DNA from 2 places in the Kitasatospora sp. NPDC058162 genome. Region 2 is predicted to be linked to the other one. Evidence: riboswitches for the same ligand, from Rfam matches in the RefSeq annotation. Region 2 holds a riboswitch; the other holds the start of a gene.

The links. A riboswitch is a leader RNA that binds a small molecule or an ion and turns the genes downstream of it on or off. The one in region 2 is predicted to bind guanidine.
Region 1: another riboswitch for guanidine. It lies ahead of ACFVXG_RS04400 (MBL fold metallo-hydrolase); the one in region 2 lies ahead of ACFVXG_RS23645 (DMT family transporter).

The regions. Positions count from the first base shown of each region.
Region 1 is NZ_JBHVUS010000002.1:191,522-198,575, reverse strand. It holds gene ACFVXG_RS04425 (ABC transporter substrate-binding protein) at 1-141, opposite strand, end outside; gene fhuB (Fe(3+)-hydroxamate ABC transporter permease FhuB) at 246-2,405, shown strand; gene fes (enterochelin esterase) at 2,422-3,576, shown strand; gene ACFVXG_RS04410 (Scr1 family TA system antitoxin-like transcriptional regulator) at 3,614-4,429, shown strand; gene ACFVXG_RS04405 (DUF397 domain-containing protein) at 4,426-4,623, shown strand; guanidine-III (ykkC-III) riboswitch at 4,664-4,724, shown strand; gene ACFVXG_RS04400 (MBL fold metallo-hydrolase) at 4,737-5,594, shown strand; gene ACFVXG_RS04395 (YceI family protein) at 5,623-6,174, opposite strand; gene ACFVXG_RS04390 (Uma2 family endonuclease) at 6,298-6,849, opposite strand; gene ACFVXG_RS04385 (hypothetical protein) at 6,939-7,054, shown strand, end outside.
Region 2 is NZ_JBHVUS010000013.1:52,716-59,769, forward strand. It holds gene ACFVXG_RS23625 (xanthine dehydrogenase family protein subunit M) at 38-904, shown strand; gene ACFVXG_RS23630 (2Fe-2S iron-sulfur cluster-binding protein) at 901-2,091, shown strand; gene ACFVXG_RS23635 (xanthine dehydrogenase family protein molybdopterin-binding subunit) at 2,088-4,418, shown strand; tRNA gene ACFVXG_RS23640 (tRNA-Cys) at 4,534-4,605, opposite strand; guanidine-III (ykkC-III) riboswitch at 4,689-4,755, shown strand; gene ACFVXG_RS23645 (DMT family transporter) at 4,800-5,114, shown strand; gene ACFVXG_RS23650 (MFS transporter) at 5,211-6,665, shown strand; gene ACFVXG_RS23655 (hypothetical protein) at 6,673-7,054, opposite strand, start outside.

The sequences.
Region 1 (7,054 bases), on a different contig from region 2:
GGAGTTGGAGGGGCCCCCGGAGGTGCCCGAGGAGCCGGAGGAGCCGCAGCCGGTGAGCAGGAGGGCGGCCGCCCCGGTGACGGCCAGCACCCGGGCCGCGCGGCGGCGGACAGGGCGGAGCGGGCTCTGGGCGTACGGCATGGGTGCCTCCGGGGCGGGGTGGTACGGGAGTTGGGCGGCGTCCGGGCAGCCCGGCACGACGCGGTGCCGAGGGGACGCCCCGCTCATTAGGTTAGCCTTACCTTATGACATCGTCGCAAGTGGGCGTCCACGAACCGCCCGCCGCCACCGCGCCCGACGCCCCTCCCCCACCGGCCCGGGCCCGCCGCGGCAGCACCTGGGCGGTCGCCGTCGGAGCGGTCGCGGTACTGCTCGCGCTCACCGCGCTCTCGCTCTCGGTCGGCGCCGGCGAGGTCGGACCCGGAAAGGTCCTGGACTACCTGATCGACCGCGACGGCGCCCGCGCCGACGGCCGACTCGCCCTGGTCGTCGGCGAGTTGCGACTGCCCCGCACCCTCACCGCCCTGCTGGTCGGCGCCGCCCTCGGCGTCGCCGGCGCCCAACTCCAGTCCGTCACCCGCAACCCACTGGCCGAGACCGGCCTGCTCGGCGTCAACGCGGGCGCCTCGCTCGGCGTCGTGCTCGGCATCGCCGTGCTCGGCGTGCAGACCTCCTACGGGTACCTCGCCTTCGCCTTCGGCGGCGCCGTCCTCGCCAGCACCCTGGTGCTGCTGCTCGCCGGCAGCCGGGGCGGCGGCTCCCCCATGCGCCTGGTGCTCGGCGGCTCCGCCGTCGGCGCGACCTTCGGCGGCATCACCGGCGTCCTCATCGTCAACTCCCCCGAGGCGTACGACCGTTACCGGGTGTGGGTACTCGGCTCACTGGCCGGGGTGGAAGGCTGGACGACGCTGCGCCAACTCGCCCCCGTACTCGGCGTCGGCTTCCTGCTCGCCCTGCTCACCACCCGCCCGCTCACCGCCCTCGCCCTCGGCGACGACCTCGCCCGCGGCCTCGGCCACCGCCCCGGCGCCACCCGCGCCGCCGTCGCCGCCGCCGTCACCCTGCTCACCGCCTCGGCCGTCGCCCTGGCCGGGCCGATCTCCTTCCTCGGCCTGCTCGCCGGCTTCCTGGCCCGCGCCCTCGCCGGGCCCCGGATCGGCCGACTCACCCTGCTCGCCGGGCTGTTCGGCGCCGCCGTGCTCACCGGCGCGGACGTGCTCGCCCGGGTGGTGGCCCGGCCCTTCGAGGCGCCGGTCTCGGTGATCGTCGCCCTGGTCGGCGCCCCGGCGCTGATCGCCATCGTCCGCTCCCGCCGCTCCGCCGCCCTCGCGCTCACCGACCCCGCCTCCGAAGCCCCACCCGTCCAGCGGTCCGAACCACGCCCGGTGCGGCCGGATCCGGCGCTCCGCTACGGCACCTGGTCCCTGCTGGTCCCGCGCCGGCCCCTGCTCGCCGGACTCGGGCTGGCCGCCGCGCTGCTCACCGCCGTGGTCGTCTCCGCGCACGCCGGGCAGAGCGAACTCGGCCTCGGCCGGACCTTCCAGGCCGTGTTCGGCTACGGCGACCGGCTGGACGTCCTGCTGGTGCAGAAGTTCCGCCTCGGCCGGATCGTCGCCGGACTCGCCGCCGGAGCCGCCCTCGGACTCGCCGGCTGCCTGACCCAGACCCTCGCCCGCAACCGGCTCGCCACCCCCGAACTCCTCGGCGTCAACGACGGCGCCACCGCCGCCGTGCTGATCTCCGCCACCGCCTCCGGCACCTTCGGCGCCTGGTGGGCCGGACCGCTCGGCGCGCTGGCCGCCGTGCTGGTCGTCACCCTCGTCTCCGGCGGGCTCGGCGCCCGCGGCTACCGGGTACTGGTCGTCGGACTCGCCATGTCGGCGCTCGCCTCGGCGGTCATCCAGGTCGCCCTGGCCCGTCGCTCGCTCAACTCCGCCGGCTCGCTGTACGTCTGGACCTCCGGCAGCCTCAACGGGCGGGACTACGCCATCGCCACGCCCACACTGATCGGGCTCGCCGTGCTGGTGCCGACCGCCCTGGTGGTCGCCCGACGGCTGGCGGTGCTGCGCTTCGACGACAGCGTGGCCGCCTCGCTGGGCGTCGACCCCGGGCGGGTCCGGCTCGCCTGCCTGCTGCTCGCCGTGGCCCTCGCCGGGCTCGCCGTCGGAGTGTGCGGGCCGGTCGGCTTCGTGGCCCTCGCCGCGCCGGTACTGGCCGCACGACTGGCCGGACCGACCCGGGTGCCGGTGCTCGGCTCCGCGCTCACCGGCGCGCTGCTCGTCGTGCTCGCCGACACCCTCGGCCGGGTGCTGATCGGCGGGGTGGAGATCCCCGTCGGCATCGTCACCACCGTGCTCGGCGGCCCCTTCCTGCTCTGGGTGCTGCTCGGGCGCCGCTCAACCTGACTGAGGAGTACGGACCTTGAACAACTCTCCCCTCATCGCCACCGACCCGGACGACCCCGCGTACCGGCTGGTCACCCTCGTCTCCACCGCGCAGGACTGCGACGGCGTGCTCGCCCTGGTCCACACCGTCACCGACAAGGACCGGCACGCCGGGGACCTGACACCACACTTGATGATCTGTCAGAACGACCGATGGGAACTCACCCACCGGCTGCGCGCCGACCACCGCGCCTCCTACCAGTTCCACCCGTTCCAGGGCGACACCCCCGGCACCACCCGGGCCGACTGGCTGCACGTCCTCGACCACGCCCGCCCCGACCCGCACGACACCGAACCCCGCCTCCCCGCCCGCGACGGACGCCACCCCTCCTCGGTGCTCAGCCTGCCGGAGGCCCCCGCTCAGCCATACGTCCGGCGGCGCGAGGGCGTGCCGCGCGGGCGGACGCTCCCCCGTACAGTGGCCGGCCGGCGGGTGGACGTCCACCTCCCGGCCGGACACGACCCCCGCCTCGGCCCGTACCCAGTGGCGGTGTTGCTCGACGGCGAGATGTGGGGCGAGACGCTGTCCGTCGGCGACACCCTCGACAACCTGACCGCCGACGGCGCGATCCCGCCCACCGTCGCCCTGCTGGTGCACACCATGGGGCCGGGACGCCCCGAGGACCTGAGCTGCAACCCGGCCTTCGTCGACCTGCTCGCCGACCGCCTCCTCCCCTGGGCCACAAGGGAGTTCGGCACCACCGACGATCCGCGCCGGACCGTCATCGCCGGCCAGAGCGCGGGCGGCCTGACCGCCGCCTTCGCCGCCTTCCGACGCCCCGAGCACTTCGGCAACGCACTCTCCCAGTCCGGCTCCTTCTGGTGGCCGGACGGCACCGAGTTCGACGCCGGCAGCGAATGGCTCACCCGGCAGTACGCCGCCGAACCGCGGCGCGCGGCCCGCCTCTACCTCGAAGTCGGCCTCCAGGAGTGGATGCTGCTCACCCAGAACCGCCACCTGCGGGACGTACTGACGGCCCGCGGCTACGAGGTCGAGTACCGCGAGTTCAACGGCGGCCACGACTACGCCTGCTGGCGCGGCGGCCTGGCCGACGGCCTCGCGCATCTGCTGGGGTCACCCGTAGGGATGGTTTCGACCAATTCGCACACCTCCGAGCCGCCCGGCACCTAACGTCGGAGCCCACACCGGATGACCTCGGAGGTCAGCGATGAACGCGTCCTCGTCCGCCACGCCTCCGCCGATGGCGTGGCAGTACTGCGGCGACCAGATCAAGCTCTGGCGCGCTCGCGCCGGAGTCACGCGCGAGCAGCTGGCCACCGAGGCCGGCTACAGCTACGAGAGCCTGCGATCCATGGAGGCCGGGCGGCGGAAGCCATCGCTGCATCTCTTGCAGGTGGCCGACGAACTGTGCGAAGCGAAGGGGATTCTGGTAGCAGGAGCGCAGTTCCTGAAGCCGGAGAAGTATCCCCATTTCGCCGAAGACTACATGCGGTACGAGGCCGAGGCCGTCGTCATCCACTGGTTCGAGACGCTACTCATCCCGGGACTTCTCCAGACCGAGGAGACCGCAAGGGCGCTTCTCAGCGCGAACTGGCCGCCACTCGATGACGAGACCATCGAGGAGCGCGTCGCAGCCCGCCTCGCGCGTCAGACAGTGTTGAAGACGCAGACCAAGTCGTTCAACTTCCTGATCGGTGAAGCTGCGGTGCGGAACCCACTACGCACGAGTGAAGCTCACAAGTGCCAGCTCCTTCACCTGCTGGCCGTTGATGAAGCACGCCACATCGTCATCCAGGTCGTGCCCAGTGCCGGCGCACACGCGGGATTGAACGGCCCCTTCATTCTGCTCGACAGCGCCGAACATCAGCGCCTCGCATACGAGGAGGGGCAAGCAATGGGCCTGCTCCACTCCGCCCCGGAGAAGGTCGCCCTCCTGAGCCAGCGGCATGCGATGATCCTCCAGCGGGCCCTCAGCCCTGAGGCCTCCGCTGAATTCATCGCCAAACTGGCGGAGGAACTATGAGCACCGAACTGGCCTGGTTCAAGTCCAGCCACAGCGGCACCGAAGGCGGCGCCTGCGTGGAGATCGCCATCACTCCCGCTGACGTCCACGTCCGCGACTCCAAGGACAAGGCCGGCCCCCAACTCGCCTTCGCTCCCGAGGCCTGGGCCGACTTCCTCCTGTTCGCCCGAAGCGCTTCTCCCGACGCGGGCTGAGGCCACCGGGTAGGCCTCGTGCTAGCGTCACCGACGGCAGCGCGACGGCGCCGGCCCCGGACGAGATGTGCGCCGTACCCGGCCCGTCAAGACGACGCACCCAGGGAGTCGTCATGACCGCCGCCGGTGCACCGATCGCCCGTCCGCTGGACGTACCGTGGATCCACGGCTCGCCGTCCGCGAAGCACAACGTGGACCCGGAGATCCAGGTCCACGCGTACGACGAGCACACCGTCATCCTGCGGCAGAACAAGGCGGTCCACTACGAGGCGCCGTTCCTGTTCCTGCTCTTCGGGGCGGAGCGGGCCGTGCTGATCGACACCGGGGCCACGTCCCAGCCCGAGTACTTCCCGTTGCGGGAGACCGTCGACGATCTCATCGCGAAGTGGCTCGCCCGCAACCCCCGGGACGACTACCGGCTGCTGGTGCTCCACACCCACCCGCACGGCGACCACATCGCGGGCGACGGACAGTTCGCCGACCGGCCCGCCACCACCCTGATCGGCTCCGATCTCCCCACCGCCTGGGCGTACTTCGGCTTCGACCGGGACCCCGAGGCCACCGCTCGCATCGACCTCGGCGGCGGACGGGTGCTGGAATGCCTGGCCACCCCCGGACACCACGAGGCCGCCGTCACCTACTACGACCCGTGGACGGGCTTCCTGCTCACCGGCGACACCGTCTACCCCGGCCGGCTCTACATCGACGACTGGCCCGCCTTCGGCCGCACCGTCGAGCGCCTGATCGCGTTCACCGGCGAGCGCCCCGTCACGTACGTCCTCGGCTGCCACATCGAGATGACCCGCGAACCGGGCGTCGACTACCCGATCCGCACCACCTACCAGCCCGACGAGCCCCCGCTCCAGCTCACCGTCGACCACCTGCACCGCATCCGCGCCGCCCTCACCGAACTGGGCGACCGGCCGCGCCGGCACGCGCTGGACGACCTGATCCTCTGGCCGAACGGCTGACGGCAGCCGTTCGGCCCTGCCGGCGTCGCTAGCTCTGCTTGATGGCGGAGATGTCGAACTCCAGCACCACCTTGTCGCCGACCAGCACGCCGCCGCCCTCCAGCGCCGCGTTCCAGGTCACCCCGAACTCCTTGCGGCTGATCGTCACCGAGCCCTCCAGACCCACCCGCAGGTTGCCGTACGGGTCCACGGCGTTGCCGGTGTACTCGAAGTCGATGGTGACCGGGCGGGTGGTGTCCTTGATGGTGAGGTCACCGGTCACCCGGTACTCGGAGTCGGAGCCCACCTCGACGGAGGTGGAACGGAAGGTGATGTCGGGGAAGTTGGGGGCGTCCAGGAAGTCGTTGGTCCGCAGGTGCTGGTCGCGCTGCTCGACCCCGGAGTCGATGCTCTCCGCCTTGATCACCACCTGGCCGGTCGACCGCGCCGGGTCCGCTCCGTCCAGGTGGGCGCTGCCCTCGAACTGCCCGAACGAGCCCCGCACCTTCGTCACCATGGCGTGCCGCGCGACGAAGCCGATCCGGGAGTGCGCGGGGTCGAGGACGTAGTCCCCGGTGAGCTCGGGAAGCGAAACGGTCATGAGGTACCTCCAAGAGTGGCCTGGATCCGGGCGTCAGCCTGCAAGGTGTCAGCCCAATGCAGTACCACCCCGCCCGCCGCGCGGCGCCGCCCCACCAAGTTCCCGCCAACGGGTGAAGGGGTATCAGTCCCGGTACGGGACCAGCCTCGCCAGGTCCAGGTCGAAACCGAACGGCTCAGGGATGCGAATCGACTCGCCGAACTCCCGCTCGGTGCGGGTGCGGTAGCGGTCGCGGTTCGGGTCCGAGAACAGGGTCACGGTCTTCTGGCCCGGGTCGATGATCAGATAGAGCGGGAAGCCCATGCGCGGGTAGTCGCGCGCCTTTCCCGTCCAGTCGTTGTCGGGGTTGGACGGCGAGACGACCTCGACCGCGATCAGGGCGAGGTCTGCGGGAATGTCGTGCCCCGGCAGGTTGATCACGTCCTCGGGCAGGTAGGTCAGGTCGGGATTGCGAACCGCACCGACCTCGGGCGACGAAAGGTCGCTGTTGCCGGTCGGGAAGTAGCCGGAAGGGCAGTGTGTCTCGAACTGGCGCTGCACCACCGCGAGGTTCAGCTGATGAATCGATGAGGGCGGCGCCTGCGCCACGATGAGATCGCCGGACAGCTCGACCTTGTAGCCGTCCGGGAGGCTGCGTCGGGCCTCTTGGAGGAGGCGGTAGTGCTCGGGATTCATGCGATCTCCTCCGGTGCTCCAGCCCCCGTACGAGAGTAAGGGCAGGTCAAGGAGGGCCTCCCGCCCGACCGAATGTACGTTCGACTGGGATGCTGTCCGGCATGACCAGAGATCAGGTGGGGCGGCTTATCGGGGCCGGGTTCGGGCTCGTGTTCATCGAGGCGAATGCGGGGGCGTTGCCGTCGGGGGTGGGGGTTGCGCTGCG
Region 2 (7,054 bases):
AGTGGAGCACGGTGGGACCCAGGTGAACCGGACGATCATGCTGCCGGCCTCGCTCGACGAGGCCGTCGACGCGCTGGCCGCCGCCCCGGCCGCGGTACCGGTGGCCGGAGCCACCGACCTCATGGAAGCCGTCAACGCCGGACGGCTGCGCCCCGCCGCCCTGGTCGGCCTCGGCCGGATCACCGAACTGCGCGGCTGGCGCTACGAGGACGGCGGCACCGCGGTGCTCGGCGCCGGACTCACCCACGCCCGGATGGACCGCCCCGACTTCGCCGCGCTCATCCCCGCCCTCGCCGACGCCGCCCGCACCGCCGGCCCGCCGCAGGTCCGCAACGTCGGCACCCTCGGCGGCAACATCGTCACCGCCGCCCCGGCCGGCGACACCCTCCCGGTGCTCGCCGCCCTGGAGGCCAGCGTCACCCTGGCCCGGGCCGGCGCCAGCCGCGAGGTACCGGTCAGTCACCTGCTCACCGGCCTCGACCCGGTGCGCCCCGGCGAACTGCTCACCTGGGTGCGGGTCCCGCTGCTGCACGCCCCCCAGGTCTTCCTCAAGGCCACCGGCCGCAGCGGCCCGGCCCGCGCCACCGCCTCCGTCGCGCTCGTCCTCGACCCGGCCCGGCGCGCCGTGCGCTGCGCCGTCGGGGCCGTCGCCCCGGTGCCGCTGCGCCCGCTGGAGGCCGAGGCCTGGGTGGCCGGCTGCATCGACTGGGACGGCAGCCGGGAGATCGACCCGGCCGCGGGCGCCGCCTTCGGCGAGTACGTCGCCGCCGCCTGCGTCCCCGACAACTACGGCGCCGAGGGCGCCTGGGAGGCCGTGACCGAGGGGCCGACCGCGGCGGCCGTTCGGCTGCGGCGTACCGTATCGGTGCTGGCCCGACGGGCACTGGGAAGGGCGCTGAAGTGACCACAGACCCCATCGAGACCCTCGACGCCGACCCGCTCGGCCTCACCCCGCAGGTCAGCCGGGAGCTGCGCCCGTGCGCCTCCTACACGCTGCGGGTCAACGGTTTCGAACGGCCCGTCACCGACGCCTGGATCGGCGAGAGCCTGCTCTACGTGTTGCGCGAGCGGCTCGGCCTGGCCGGTGCCAAGGACGGCTGCGAGCAGGGCGAGTGCGGGGCCTGCTCGGTGCAGGTCGACGGCCAGCTGGTGGCCGGCTGCCTGGTGCCCGCCGCGCTGGCCGCCGACAGCGAGATCAACACCGTCGAGGGCCTGTCGGCCGGCGGCGGCGCGAGCGACGTCCAGCAGGCACTGGCCGCCTCCGGCGCCGTGCAGTGCGGCTACTGCACCCCCGGCATGGCGATGGCCGTGCACGACCTGCTCCAGCGCAACCACCGGCCCACCGAGGTCGAGGCCCGGCAGGCGCTGTGCGGCAACCTGTGTCGCTGCACCGGCTACCGCGGCGTGCTGGCCGCCGTCCAGACCGTCGCGGACGCCCGGGCGCTGGAGGTCGAGGAAGCCGAGGAGGCCGCCGCCGCGGCCGCCGGGGCGAACACCGCCGAACCGGCCGCCGAGGCCGGGGCCGCGCCCGCCGACCGGCCCGCCGCGGCCGAGCCGGAGCCCGTCGTCGAACCGCCGGTCTACACCGACGCCGACGCCTGGATCGAGCACGTCCCGCAGCCGCCCGTCGAGCCCGCCCCCGTGCCCGCCCAGGCCCCGGCCCCGGCCGAGCAGCCGTACGGCGACGCGGGCTACGACACCGGCGTGTACGACACCTCCGCGCTGACCGGGATGCAGCCCGGCATCCCCGCCCAGGCCGCCGGCGACCAGGTGTACTACCCGCCGCAGGGCTACCCCGAGCAGACCTACCAGGCCACCCCGGCGCACGGCACCTACGTGCCGGCCGGCTACCCGGACGGCCACCAGCAGCACCCCGGCTACGACACCGGCTACGACGCCCCGGTCTACGAGCCGACCCCCGCGCACGGCACCCCGCTGCCCGGCACCGCCCACGACGGCACGCCCGCGCACGGCACCCCGTACGCGGACCCGCACGGCGCCCCGGCCGAGGCCGGCGTCCCGACCGGCGTCCCCTACGGCGCCACCCCCGCCCACGGCATCCGGCTCCCCGAGGACGACCACGCATCATGACGTCGCCTACCGACATCGGCGCAGCACTCCAGCAGGACGCCGGCGAGGGCGGCGCCGCACCGGAGCCGTTCGGCCTCGGCAGCTCCCCGCTGCGCAGCGACGCGCTGCCCAAGGCGCTCGGCATCTACCCGTACGCGGCCGACCTGTGGGCCGAGGGGCTGCTGTGGGGCGCGGTGCTGCGCTCGCCGCACCCGCACGCCCGGATCCGCGGCATCGACACCTCGGCCGCGCTCGCCCTGCCCGGGGTGCACGCCGTGGTCACCGCCGCCGACCTGCCGCCCGGCCCGGACGGCCTGCCGGACGGCGCCCCGGCCGGCCCGATCGTCGCCGACCGCCCGGTGCTGGCCGCCGGGGTGGTGCGCCACCACGGCGAGCCGATCGCCGCGGTCGCCGCCGACCACCCCGACACCGCCCGGCTGGCCGTCGGCCTGATCGCGGTCGACTACGAGCCGCTGGAGGCGGTCACCGACCCCGAGCAGTCCTTCACCGCGCCGGCGCTGCACCCGGACGGCAACCTGTTCCGCCACCTGCCGCTGCGCACCGGGGACCCGGACGCGGCCGGCGAGATCATCGTCGAGGGCCTCTACCAGGTCGGCCGACAGGACCCGGCGCCGCTCGGCGCCGAGGCCGGGCTGGCCGTGCCGCGCCCGGACGGCGGCGTCGAGCTGCACCTGTCCTCCACCGACCCGCACGGCGACCGTGACCGCACCGCCGCCTGCCTGGGCCTGGAGCCGGACCGGGTCCGCCTGGTGGTCACCGGCGTGCCCGGCGCCACCACCGACCGCGAGGACCTCTCCTTCCAGGTCACCCTGGCGCTGCTGGCGCTGCGCACCGGCCGCCCGGTGAAGATGACCCTCACCCGCGAGGAGTCCTTCCACACCCACGCCTCGCGCCACCCCGCGCTGCTGCGCTACCGCCACCACGCCGACGCCGACGGCACCCTGGTGAAGGTGGAGGCGCAGATCCTGCTGGACGGCGGCGCCTACGCGGACGTCTCCGCCGAGGCGCTGGCCGCCGCGACGGCCTTCTCGGTCGGCCCGTACGTCTGCCCGAACGTGTTCGTGGACGCCTGGGCGGTGCGCACCAACAACCCGCCGGCCGGGCGGATGCGCGGCGAGGGCGCGCTCCAGGCCTGCTTCGCCTACGAGTCGCAGCTGGACCAGCTGGCCGCCCGGGTGGGCGTGGACCCGGTGGAGATCCGCCGCCGCAACGCGATGTCCACCGGCGACCCGCTGCCCACCGGACAGGCCGTCACCTGCCCGGCCCCGGTGAAAGCCTTGCTGGACGCGGTGGCCGCCGAGCCGCTGCCGGCCCTGCCGGTGGACGACCCGGACGCCGAGTGGCTGCTGCCGGGCGGTCCCGGCGGGGCGGGCGACCCGTCCGCCGTGCGGCGCGGGATCGGCTACGCCGTCGGCATGGTGCACATGCTGGGCGCCGAGGGCGAGGACGAGGTCTCCACCGCCACGGTGCGGGTCAGCGGCGACCACGCCACGGTGATCTGCGCGGCCGTCGACGCCGGGCAGGGCTTCGCCACGCTGGCCCGGCAGATCGTGCAGACCGTACTGGGCGTCAGCGAGGTCTACATCGCGCCGGCCGACAGCGACCAGTCGATCGCCGGGCCCGCCGCCCGGGGCCGGCACACCTGGGTCTCCGGCGGCGCGGTCGAGCGGGCCGCGCTGATGGTGCGCCACCAGCTGCTGCAGCCGATCGCGGCCAACTTCGGGATGTCGGTGGAGCTGCTGCAGATCGCCGACGGCAAGATCACCTCCTACGACGGGGTGCTCGGCATGCCGGTCGCGGAGGCGCTGGAGGGCAAGGAGCTCTGGGCCACCGCGCAGTGCCGCCCGCACCCGACCGAGCCGCTGGACGAGTCCGGGCACGGCGACGCCTTCGTCTCCATCTCCTTCTGCGCGATGCGCGCGGTGGTGGACGTGGACATCGAGCTGGGGGCCGTCCGGGTGGTCGAGATGACCGTCGCCCAGGACGTCGGCCGGGCGCTGAACCCGCGCCAGATCGAGGACCGGATCGAGGCGGGCGTGGCCCAGGGCGTGGGCCTGGCGCTGATGGAGGACCTGCAGACCACCGGCGGGGTGCTGGGCAACCCCTCGCTCACCGGCTACCGGCTGCCGACCTCGCTGGACACCCCGGAGGTGCGGATCGCCGCACTGCTGGAGGAACGGGACGTGGTCGCCACCTTCGGGGCCAAGGCGGTCAGCGCCGTGCCCGCGGTGGTCGCCCCCTCGGCCGTCGCCGCCGCCGTCCGGGCCGCCACCGGCCTGCCGGTCGGCCGGCTGCCGATCCGCGCGGAGGACGCCGTCACGGCCTGAGCCGGGCACCGACCGGCCGCCGCCCGGCGCGGCGGCCGGAAACGGAATGCGGAACGCGGAATACGGAACGCGGAATTGCCGGTCGACCGAAAGTCGACCGGCAATTCCCTTTCCGAGGCCGTGGCGGGAATTGAACCCGCGTACATCGCTTTGCAGACGATTCCCTGAGCCACTCGGGCACACGGCCAGTGAATTCAGGATGGCGGACGGCCCGTGCGGGGTCAATGACGTTGTGTAAATTCTGTATGGCAAGGTGTGCTACCGTCGAAGTCGGTGGCTGATTTCCCCGCCACCCCGGACGAGCGCGTCGTACCCGGTGACGACAAGACGACGCAGTTCAGCGGCAATCCGGCCGCTGTGGACTGCGGAGGTACGGCCGTCATGGCTTGGCTCGTTCTGCTCGTCTCGGGTCTCCTGGAGACCGTCTGGGCGGTGGCCCTGGAATCGTCCAAGGGCTTCTCCCGCCTCGTTCCCAGCCTCGTCTTCGGCGTCGCGCTGCTGTTCAGCATGGGCGGGCTGGCCTACGCGATGCGCACCATCCCGATCGGCACCGGCTACGCGGTCTGGGTCGGCATCGGCGCGGTCGGCACCGCGCTCTACGGGATGGCCGTCCTGGGGGACGCGGTGACCATGGCCCGGATCGGCTGTCTGCTGCTGATCGTCTGCGGTGTGGTGGGGCTCAAGGTGCTGCACTGACGCCCGGTCCGGGGCCCGGTCCTAGGGCCTGCGACGGATCCGGTCAGGGACTGCGGTCAGGAGTCAACGGGGCAGTCGGCTCTTACGATGTTACGTATGACCACTGCCTCCCCCACCTCGGTCGACTCCCCCTCGATACCCTCCGGCCCCGTACCCTCCGAGCCTGACCCCGGCGGCGGGGTCATGAGCGGCCGCTTCCGGGCCCTGACGCTCGGGATCGTGTCGGTGGTCCTGGTGATCGCCTTCGAGGCGACCGCCGTCAACACCGCGATGCCGACCGCGGCCCGGCAGCTGAACGGCCTGGGGCTGTACGCCTTCGCGTTCTCCGGCTACTTCACCACCACGCTGTTCGCGCTGGTCGTCTCCGGCCAGTGGTGCGACCGGCGCGGCCCGCTGCAGCCGCTGTTCACCGGCATCGCGGTGTTCGGCGCGGGCCTGGTGGTGGCCGGGACGGCGCCGGGCATGTGGGTGTTCGTGGCCGGGCGGGCGATCCAGGGGCTGGGCGGCGGGCTGGTGATCGTCGCGCTCTACGTGGTGGTCGGCCGGGCCTATCCGGAGCGGCTGCGGCCGGCCGTGTTCGCCGCCTTCTCCTCGGCCTGGGTGCTGCCCTCGATCGTCGGGCCGCTGGTCTCCGGGGCCGTCACCCAGCACCTCGGCTGGCGCTGGGTGTTCCTGGCCGTGCCGGTGCTGATCCTGCTGCCGCTGGCCGTCATGGGCCCGGCGCTGGCCCGTTCCGAGCGGGAGCACCCGGTGCTCAAGGGCGCCGGGTTCGACCGCCGCCGCACCCTGCTGGCCGCGATGGCGGCGGTCGGCGCCGGTCTGCTGCAGTACGCCGGCCAGCGGCGGGACCTGGTCGGACTGGTCCCCGGGATCGCCGGGGCGGCGCTGCTGGCGCCGGCCGTCCTGGGGCTGCTGCCGAAGCGGACCCTGCGGGCCGGGCGCGGGCTGCCGACGGTGATCCTGCTGCGCGGGCTGGCGGCCGGGGCCTTCCTCGGGGCCGAGGCCTTCGTCCCGCTGATGATGACCACCCAGCGCGGCCTCTCGCCGACCCTGTCCGGGCTGACCCTGACCAGCGGCGGGCTCACCTGGGCGCTCGGCTCCTGGCTGCAGGGGCGCCCGGGGGCGGAGCGCTACCGGGAGGCGATGATCCGGGGCGGCTTCGTGCTGACCGCGGTGGCGATCGCGGCCGCCGCGCTGGTGCTGGTCCCGGCGGTGCCGGCCTGGATGGCCTCGGTGGCCTGGGGCGTCGGCGGCATCGGGATGGGGCTGACGGTCGCGAGCGTCAGCGTGCTGATGATGAAGCTCTCCGCGCCGGAGGACGCCGGGGCCAACTCGGCCGCGCTGCAGATGAGCGACGCGCTGGGCAACGTGCTGCTGACCGGCCTGGCCGGGGTGCTGTTCGCGGCGCTGGGCGGCGGGTCGCTCGCCGCCGCCCACGAGGGCGCCGGGGCGGACGGCTCGCCCGGCGCCTTCGCGGTGATCCTGCTGGTGATGGCCGCGGTGGCGGCGCTGGGGGCGCTGCTCGCAGGCCGGGTCCGGGCCCGGGCCTGACCGGGGGTCAGGACGCGGTGGCGGTGGGGGAGGGGGTCGGTGGCGCCGCCGGGGTGCCGAGGAAGGCCTCCCAGCCGCCGCTCGGGGACTGGCCCGGGCCGAGGCCCTGCAGCTTGCGCAGCACCGCCGGGTCCTGGGCGTCCAGCCAGTCCACCAGTTGGCGGAAGGAGACCAGCCGGACCTCCGGCTTGCCCGCGATCGACTTGAGCACGTCCTCGACGGCGTTCATGTAGATGCCGCCGTTCCACTCCTCGAAGTGGTTGCCGATGATGTACGGCGCCCGGTTGCTGTTGTAGGTGCGGTCGAAGCCCATCAGGTAGGAGTCCCGGGCCTGGGCCTGGAAGCCCGGGTAGAGCGCCGGGTCGGCCTTGGTGTTGGGGCCGCACTGG